2 regions of the Vibrio sp. Vb1574 genome follow, and region 1 is predicted to be linked to the other one. Evidence: riboswitches for the same ligand, from Rfam matches in the RefSeq annotation. Region 1 holds a riboswitch; the other holds the start of a gene.
What was found. A riboswitch is a leader RNA that binds a small molecule or an ion and turns the genes downstream of it on or off. The one in region 1 is predicted to bind thiamine pyrophosphate.
Positions count from the first base shown of each region.

Region 2: another riboswitch for thiamine pyrophosphate. It lies ahead of thiB (thiamine ABC transporter substrate binding subunit); the one in region 1 lies ahead of thiD (bifunctional hydroxymethylpyrimidine kinase/phosphomethylpyrimidine kinase).

Region 1 is NZ_JAWOTC010000010.1:1,816-6,668, reverse strand. Features, by position in the region: gene R7O12_RS09350 (ABC transporter ATP-binding protein) at 1-634, opposite strand, end outside; gene thiD (bifunctional hydroxymethylpyrimidine kinase/phosphomethylpyrimidine kinase) at 624-1,481, opposite strand; TPP riboswitch at 1,579-1,686, opposite strand; gene R7O12_RS09340 (TldD/PmbA family protein) at 1,998-3,383, shown strand; gene R7O12_RS09335 (TldD/PmbA family protein) at 3,383-4,726, shown strand; gene trmY (tRNA (pseudouridine(54)-N(1))-methyltransferase TrmY) at 4,804-4,853, opposite strand, start outside.
Region 2 is NZ_JAWOTC010000025.1:32,585-37,437, forward strand. Features, by position in the region: gene thiQ (thiamine ABC transporter ATP-binding protein) at 1-300, opposite strand, end outside; gene thiP (thiamine/thiamine pyrophosphate ABC transporter permease ThiP) at 300-1,886, opposite strand; gene thiB (thiamine ABC transporter substrate binding subunit) at 1,928-2,920, opposite strand; TPP riboswitch at 2,993-3,129, opposite strand; gene R7O12_RS15480 (flavin prenyltransferase UbiX) at 3,167-3,805, opposite strand; gene mpl (UDP-N-acetylmuramate:L-alanyl-gamma-D-glutamyl-meso-diaminopimelate ligase) at 3,811-4,853, opposite strand, start outside.

The DNA of each region.
Region 1 (4,853 bases):
CTTGCAGTACATAGAGTTGGTGAGCTAATCGCACCGCTTCTTGTGGGTCGTGGGTAATAAGAACAACGGTCTTATATTTCAGTAATTCGGCAGACAAGGTCTGCAACTTATGGCGAGTAACCGCGTCCAACGCAGAGAAAGGCTCATCCATCAGAACCAGAGGCTTGTCTTGCATCAGAGTGCGAGCAAGGGCAACACGTTGTCTCATGCCGCCAGAGAGCTGAGCTGGCTTAGCATCCGCGTAATCGGCGAGTCCCACTTGGCTTAGTAAAGTCAGTGCACGTTGTCTATTTTGCTCTGGTGCTTGCTCTTGAGAAAATCGAGAACTGAGGCAGACGTTGTCTAACACATTCAACCACGGTAGCAATAAATCCTGCTGAGCCATGTAAGCGATACGGTCATGCAGTGTAGCGCCATCCGTTGTGATGAGTTCGCCATGCCAGTCAACTTGGTCATCCAGCAGGCCAGCTAAGTAACGCAATATTGTGGTTTTCCCGCAGCCACTTCGTCCGAGTAATACCGTCCATTTACCGACGGGAATGGTCATGTTCATTCCTGCTAAAGTCGGTGTTTGGCTGTCTTTGTATCGCAGACTAGCATCGGAAAGCTGAATGCCAATCGCGTTAGCGAACATAAGTATGACCCGCAAAAAAGTGGTTCACAGGGCCATGGCCTTTACCTACATCCAATTCATCAGCGTGCGCGATAGCTTGGCTGATGTACTGCTTACCCAGGTGCACCGCTTTGTGTAGGTTGTTGCCTTGGCCAAGATAAGACGCAATGGCGGAAGAAAGTGTACAGCCTGTGCCATGGGTGTTTTTGGTTGGAAATCGCTTGGCGCTAATTAACTCGGCACTGTCTTGCATGATAAGCAGATCGTTGCTGTTTTCATTTTCTTCAAGGTGACCGCCTTTGAGCAGAATAGCTTTGGCGCCAAGCGCACGAAGGTCGGTAATCATATCGTTCATTTCAGATTCTGATTGAGGCATTGGCTTACCCGTCAATGCTGCGCCTTCGGGTAGGTTAGGGGTAATGATGTCTGCGAGCGGAATCAATTCTTCTTTTAAAGTGCTGATTGCCGACTGTTCCAGTAATAGATCGCCGCTGGTGGCCACCATTACAGGGTCAATCACGAGGTGTTTTGGCTGGTATTGTTTAATTTTGTCAGCAACGACTTTGATGATGTTGGAATCGGCCAGCATGCCCACTTTTACTGCAACGATGTTGAGGTCGGTGAATACCGCATCGAGTTGACTCTCTACATGGTCGAGAGGAATTGGGAAAATCGCAGAGACGCCTTGAGTGTTTTGTGAGGTGATGGCGGTAATCACTGAGCAGGCAAAGCTACCAGTTGCGGACATCGCTTTGATGTCAGCTTGAATACCTGCACCGCCACCACTGTCTGAGCCCGCGATGGTCAATACGATAGGGGTAGGCAAGGCTGGCGTTTGATGTGAATGAGGTTGTGATTGCTGCGTCATGGTCGCTCCTACTACAAGACGTATAGGAACTGACTTTGACCATTGCAGATAGATCGATTTTTCGATCGCTATCGCTTACCTAAGAGGGGCGACGAAAGGCAAAGTGTGCATAGTTCCCTACGTCAGTGCTAACTGAATCAGGTTCAACGGGTCTCGAATTTCGATCTCAGCCAACACTTGTCGTGTGGCCCCCCGACTATTTCGTTCGGATGATAGCAGGACCATTGCGGAAGGGATACGTTTTTTGAGCGTAATTATAATGAGTATTCAATTATGCGAGGTGAGTGATAAAGTAAGCACCTAAATGGTTTGCTGGGTGGAATTTACTAGTGCAACGCTCTGGTGAATGAGCAGAACCTGGAATATTTAATAAATAATCGTGGTCTCGTTAAGCAAGGATTAGCACAAAACAAGGTTAAAAAACTGTTAAAATTTAACGTGTTGCCAATTTAACTTTGTTGAACTTTTTCACAGTTAATTAGGAAGGCTAAGACGATCATCGAGCAAGGAGACTTCATGCTTAATTCTGTAACAGCGAAGTCAGTGATCGATCATGCGCTCTTTTTGGGGGCTGATTTCGCTGAACTATTCGTTGAACATCACCAAACCAACACTGTCCAGATCGCATCTGGTGAGGTGGACAAGGTTAACTCGGGTATCGATTTTGGTATCGGTATTCGTCTCTTCTTCGGTCATAAAGTGCTTTACGGTTACACCAACAGCACAGATGAAACTGAACTTAAACGCGTAACCTCACTGCTTGCTGCAAAAGATAAGCGTGAGCAAATCGCGTCAGCAGGTTCTCTCAATCTGAACCGCTACCCAATACAACATGGTTGCCGCATGCCGCTAGGTAAGGATGCTAACCTAGATTCAAAAATCGCGTTTCTATTGAAAGTTGACCAAGCAGCACGTGCAGAGAGTGAACATATCAGCCAGTTTATTGGCAGCGTGCTTCAGCGCGAACAGCAAGTGTCTATCTTCAACTCAGAAGGCCTACACGTTGACGATACTCGCCACTACATTCGTGTTGCTGGTAACACTGTCGCGCAAAAAGGTAATGAGCAGTCTTCTGGTATGGAAGGTCCTGGCGCTCTTGCTGGTTGGGAATTCAGTGAACAGCTTGATGCCAAAGAGCTAGGTCAAACTATCGCGCAGCAAGCGTTAGTAAAACTTGGCGCGGATGCTTGTCCATCGGGTGAAATGCCGGTGGTGATTGGTAACGGCTTTGGCGGCGTTATCTTCCATGAAGCATGTGGTCACTTGCTAGAAACCACTTCAGTTGCGAAGAAAGCATCAGTCTTCCACGACAAGATGGGCGAAATGGTTGCTCACACCGCAGTGAATGCAGTCGATGATGGCACCATGACCAACGAATGGGGCTCGATTCACATTGATGATGAAGGTATGAAGACTCAGCGCACTCAACTGATCAAAGACGGTAAGCTAACCAGCTTCATGGTCGATAAAATGGGTGGCATGAAGACAGGTTATGAGCCTACGGGTTCTGGTCGTCGTCAAAACTACAAGTTCGCACCAACCTCGCGCATGCGTAACACCTTTATCGAAGAGGGCGAGCATTCACTTAATGACATGCTGGCAGGCATCGAACGTGGTATCTATGCGAAGAAGATGGGCGGTGGCTCTGTTCAACCGGGTACGGGGGAGTTTAACTTTGCTGTTCGTGAAGCCTACCTCATTGAAAATGGCAAAATCACCAAGCCTCTGAAAACAGCAACGCTGATCAGCACGGGTCCAAAAGTGTTGAAAGAAATCAGCATGGTCGGCAAAGACATGGCGCTTGCGCCGGGCATGTGTGGTTCCGTGAGTGGTTCAGTACCAACAACTGTCGGTCAGCCAACGCTGAAAGTAGATAACATTCTGGTAGGAGGCGGTAACTAATGAGCCAAGAACAACAACTTCTTAATGCGGTTGATTACGTCCTATCAGAAGCAAAACGCCAAGGTGCAGAAGCGGACGTCATTGTAAACCGTAACAGTAGCTTTTCTTTGAAAGCGAACCAAGGAAAGCTGGATGAGTACAAAGTAAGCTCAAGCCAAGTTCTGGGTGTTCGTGTTGTGAAAGATGCGCGTGTTGCAACAAGCTATTCTGAGTCGTTAGAGCAACCAAGCTTGGATTTGATGCTGACCAACGCACTGCAAAGCGCTCGCTTTTCCAAGCAAGATGAACATCAGACGATTAGTTGCGTGAACAGTCAAATCGCGACTGATGTTGCTGAGATTGCGCAAGAAGATACAACTTCTGTTGACGAAAAAATCGAACTGTCTCTCGCTCTTGAGCAAGGCGTAGTGGCTCTGCCTCACGCCTCTAGCGCACCTTACAATGGTTACAGCGATGGCGAAACACAACTGATCATTGCCAATACTCAAGGCACATTGTGTCAACACTTCGAGCGCTCGTTCACTTGTTACGCGTATACCTTGTTTGAAAAAGACGGCAAACAGTCAATGGCGGGTAGAATGTCACTGGGTCGCCGTTTTGATGAGTTGAATCCAGCTTACTGTATCGAGGGTGGCTACAACCTTGCTCGCGATCTTCTTGAAGGCGCACCGGTTGCGACGGGTAACTACCCTGCTATCTTCCACATCAATGCGCTAGCAAGTTTATTCGGTGCTTTCGGCAGTGCTTTCTCTGGCGTAAGCGCGATGAAAGGCATTACGCCACTGGGTGACAAGCTTGGTCAACGTGTTGCGAGTGATTTAATTACCTTTACTGATACGGCTTACATGCCAAATGGTATGGCAATCGCGAGTTTTGATAGTGAAGGCTTCGCTACTCAAGATAATGTCATGATTGCTAATGGTGAGTTGAAAACCTTGCTACACAATAGCCAGACCGCAAGTTACTTGGGCGCAGTCTCGACAGCAAGTGCCGCTCGCGGTGCAAAATCGAGCCTAGACGTATCAGCGAATCACAAAGTGATTGCGACGGGTAACAGCAGTGCGTCAGAAGTAAAAGCGGGTGAGTACCTAGAGTTAGTCGAACTTCAAGGTGTCCATTCTGGTGCGGATGCAGTGAGTGGTGATTTCTCATTTGGCGCGAGTGGTTTCTTGTGCCGTGATGGTAAGCGCATTCAACCAGTTCGTGGGATCACGGTAGCGGGTAACTTCTACAATATGCTGCAAGAAGTTGAGGCAGTAGGTGATACTCAGCTAATTAACGATAGCCGAACTTTCTTCTCGCCAGACGTTCGTTTTGCTCGTTTGAGCATTGGTGGTAAGTAAACTTAGCATTACTATAGAAACAAAAAGAGGACTCAATAGAGTCCTCTTTCATTATCTAGCAACGTGTGCGCGAATAACTAGAATTCGCGTATGTCCAACTCATTGTGGATCAATACTACACACTGAG
Region 2 (4,853 bases), on a different contig from region 1:
TAGCCCTGGGTGTAAGCCCAAACCGATGTTGTCACGCACCGATAAGTGAGCAAACAAATTGTGCTCTTGGAACAACATAGAGAACGGACGCAGATAAGGCTCTTTACGCACAATGGACTCACCATCAACACAAATATCACCACGGTCAGGATGGATGAATCCTGCCACCAACGCCAGCAAGGTTGACTTCCCTGCCCCACTTGGTCCCATCAGCGACACAATCTGTCCTTGCTCAATCGTTAAGTCAAAAAGAAACAGTTCACGTTGGTAGGTGTACTGCACATCATCCAACACTAACATTACGCTCTCTCCTTCGTTTTCAATACTTTCTCAATCAAGGCAAAACAGCCCACACTCAACAACAATAAGGTCACCGATACCACCGCAGCCGCGTCCATCTGATAGCTGCCAAGCAGCTGGAATAAATACAGAGGTAAAGTGCGGAACTCTTGTCCGCCAAACAACGCAATAGCACTTAAATCGCCAATCGCAAACATAAAGCTGATCGCAAACGCATGTGCAAACGGCTTGCGTAGCGCCTGCCACTCCACCACTTTAAACCGTTGCCAGCCACGCATGCCTAAGCTGGCACATACATACTGATACTGTTGTTCAATGTGCAGCATTGGCTGCGCTAGCGTTTTGATCACGTAAGGCAAAGCCATCAAACCGTTCACCAAAATCACGACAAAAAATGCCAAGCTAAAAACATCGGTAAATGCGCGCAGTAGTAAGAATAAACCGGTGCTAATCACCAGACCTGGAGTCACCAAAATAACGGTGCCGATTAACTCAATCTGATCGGCTCGCGTGTTTTTGTACTGCAACCGCCAACGGCGACTGGTCAATAGTATGGACACCCCTGCAGCGACCGCAAGCGCGCTAGCGACACAGGCGACTTTGAGGGAGTTCAATAGCGCAGACCAAAAACGCTCATCGGTTAATACTGTCCAAACTTGTTGGTTGATGCCACTCAGTAACACCATCAATAACGGCGGTATTACCAGTAAAAAGGCACCTATGATCCAAAAGCTATCCCAAGCTTTTGACCACCCATGATCCTTCGTTAAATATTGCTGTACCGATGTGCTTCCAGCACTGATAGAAACAGGCCTTGTTAACTTCTGCACTCCAATAGCAAGCAGTCCACATAACAGCATCTGCCACAGCGCCAATAACGCCCCAGCTTGTAAATCAAAATCAAACTTAATCGCTTGGTAAATGGCCAATTCAATGGTGGTGGATTTTGGCCCGCCCCCCAACGCCATTACAGTGGCAAAACTGGTAAAGCACAACATAAACACCAACCCACAAACGTGGGGAAGCTGCTGCCTTAAACGCGGCCATTCTACCCAGCGAAACTTATCCCAATGGCTCATCCCAAGATGCGCGCAAAGCTTATGCTGCTCGGCAGGAATAGACTCCAAGGCTTGCAGAAGCAATCGTGCCGCGTAAGGTAAATTAAAGAACACATGGGCGAGTAAAATGCCGTTCAAACCGTAAATAGAGAATGGCAGTTTAGTGTCGAAACTTTGCAACCACTGCGCCAACAAACCACTGTTGCCATAAATCGCTAACAGCCCAAAAACACCAACCAAAACCGGCAAAACCAGTGTCGATGCAAACAGCTTAAGCAGTAATGATTTACCAATAAATTGGCGACGCGAAAGTGCGTGCGCTACTGGAATGGCAAAGCCAACACTGAGCAATGTGGAAAGAAACGCTTGGTAGAAACTGAACTTGGTGACATGTTGATAGTACGGGTCGCCCCATACCACAGACACATCAAGTGAAGGGGCTTGAACAATCAAAGCACCTAGGGCAGAAATAACAAAGGTCGCGATGATCATCGCGACCCCTAAACCTATTTTTGGAACAGAATTCAAAGGTAAAACCTATCTCATTCAGATGAGGATGGAAACGTCAGCTAAAACGTCAATGCGCTTTGCCATTCGCGAATCCAAGACTTACGCATTTTTGCCACTTCATCAGCACTAAAGCTCAACGACTTGCTTGGAACACTCAAAGTTTCAAAACCTTTAGGTAACTCAACGTCAGTGACTGGGTACATCCAGTTACCCGTTGGCATCGCCGATTGGAACTCATCACTTAAAATGAAACTCATAAATTGATCAGCAAGTTCTGAATTTTTTGCCCCTTTCACTTTGGCGGCTACTTCAACTTGCATGTAGTGGCCTTCAGCAAAATTCGCCGTAGCAAACTTCGAATCGTTTTCCGCAATTAAGTGGTACGCAGGTGAAGTGGTGTAAGAAAGCACTAAATCGGACTCACCATTGAGGAACATAGAATACGCCTCAGACCAACCTTTCGTGACCGTTACGGTTTTGCTCGCTAGCTTCTGCCACGCTTGCGTCACATCGTCGCCATAAATAGATTTCATCCATAGCATTAAGCCTTGGCCCGGCGTTGAAGTCCGCGGATCTTGGTAAATCACTTTCAGATCGTTGCGCGTTTCCACCAGCTCTTTCATGCTTTTCGGCGGATTAGCCAGTTTCTCTTTGTTGTACACAAACGCGAAGTAGCCGTAATCGTACGGTACAAACGTCGTGTCACTCCAACCGTTTGGTAACACTGTGTTAGCCGTATCCACATTGTGCTCGGCAAGCAGATCGGTTTTCTTCGCTTCTGCCATCAGATTGTTATCCAAACCTAATACGATGTCCGCTTTGCTATTACCGCCTTCAAGACGAAGACGATTCAGAATCGACACACCATCATCCAACGCTACGAAGTTAACGTCACAGCCACATTTTGCTTCAAAAGCTTGCTCGATTTTAGGACCCGGCCCCCAATCTGCGGCAAAAGAGTCGTAGGTATAGATGGTTAATGTGTTTTCAGCGGCAAACGCTGAAGTAGAGGTGATTGCAGCTAGGGCAATCAGATTTAGAGTGGGTTTCACAGCTCGCTCTCCATGATTATTTCAGAGAAATAAGTTGAGCGGCACAGGGTTTGAGGCGGCTATTAAGGACTTCCAATATCCAGACTCAATTCCTACGCCAGCATTATCTGGTTCAGGTAATACGGGTCCCTAGTTAAACACTTAGGTCTCAGCGCCCCAATGCATTGATTGACTCAATGCTAAATGGGTTTGCTCCCCGATGAGTTGGATGGATTGTAAAGGTATTTGAGTGGTTACACAATCAGCTCACGAGCGCTGGTCATAACCCCAACGAGGCACCAAACCTTGCTCAATACCTAAGTGGTCGAGAATTCTCGCCACCATAAAATCCACTAAGTCTTCAATGCTCTTTGGCTGATGATAGAAGCCCGGAGCCGCTGGCATGATGGTGACGCCCATTTGCGACAGTTTGTGCATGTTCTCCAGATGTAGCGTTGAAAATGGTGTTTCGCGAACCACGAGCAACAGCTGCCCGCGCTCTTTCATTACCACATCAGCGGCCCGCTCGATCAAGTTATCTGACATACCATGCGCAATCGCTGCAACGCTTCCCGCAGAACATGGGCAAACCACCATTTGCTTTGGTGCAGCAGAACCAGACGCAACCGGTGAGAACCAGTCATCTTTACCGCAAACGGTGATGTTATCGGGATTGCAGTTCAGGTGCTCTACCAATGCTTGCTGCGCCGCTTCTGGGCCACTTGGTAGCTTAAGATTATGCTCGGTTGCCATCACAACACGAGCTGCCGAAGAAATCAGAACGTAGACATGATAATCCGCCGCAACCAAGCATTCTAAAAGACGAAGGCCGTAGGGAGCACCAGAAGCCCCCGTTAATGCCAACGTGATGGCTTTTTTATGAGAGGGTTGTGTTTTGTTTTGCATATAAATCAGGCTTTTTGTTTTAACTGCTCAAGAAGTTTTCCGTGAATACCACCAAAGCCACCGTTGCTCATGACTAGAATTTGGTCACCTGGTCGCGCACGTTCGACGATCTTGGCTACAAAGTTATCTATATCCGCATCGACAAACGCTGGCTGTTTGCATTGGTCGGCAATGTCTTGCACAGACCACTCGATATTATCTGGCTGGAACAAGAAGACTTCATCTGCACTGTGTAGTGACTCTGCAAGTGTGTTTTTGTGTACACCACGCTTCATGGTGGCAGACCGCGGCTCTAACACAGCAAGGATGCGTTTTTCACCTACCTTGTTACGCAAACCACCGACAGTAAGTTCAATTGCCGTTGGGTGATGCGCAAAATCATCGTAAACCGTCACACCTTGTTCTTCACCTTTCAGCTCTAAACGGCGCTTGGTATTGATGAAACGCCCTAATGCCTGGCAAGCAAGATCCGGAGTGACTCCAACATGTCGTGCAGCAGCGATTGCCATCAGCGCATTATCCACATTGTGGTCACCCACCAAATTCCATTCGACGGTACCAACCTTCTCACCTTGCAACGCAACGTCAAACTTTGAGCCATCAAGCACTAATTTGTGCGCTTGCCAGTCGCCATCAACACCTGAAAACTGCTTTTCTGTCCAGCAACCACGCTCTAATACATCCGCTAACGCTTGATCCTGCCTCGGCGCTAAGATCAATCCATTGCCCGGTACAGTTCGCACTAAATGATGGAATTGGCGTTTGATCGCCTCTAGATCATCGAAGATATCAGCATGATCGAACTCAAGGTTATTCATGATTAAAGTGCGAGGATGGTAATGCACAAACTTAGAACGCTTATCGAAAAAAGCACTGTCATATTCGTCCGCTTCAACGACAAAAAACATGCTTTCACCCAAACGAGCAGACACTCCGAAGTTACCGAGTACCCCACCGACTAAGAAACCCGGTTGATAACCACAATCTTCAAGTATCCAGGCAAGCATGCTCGACGTGGTCGTTTTCCCATGTGTACCCGATACCGCCA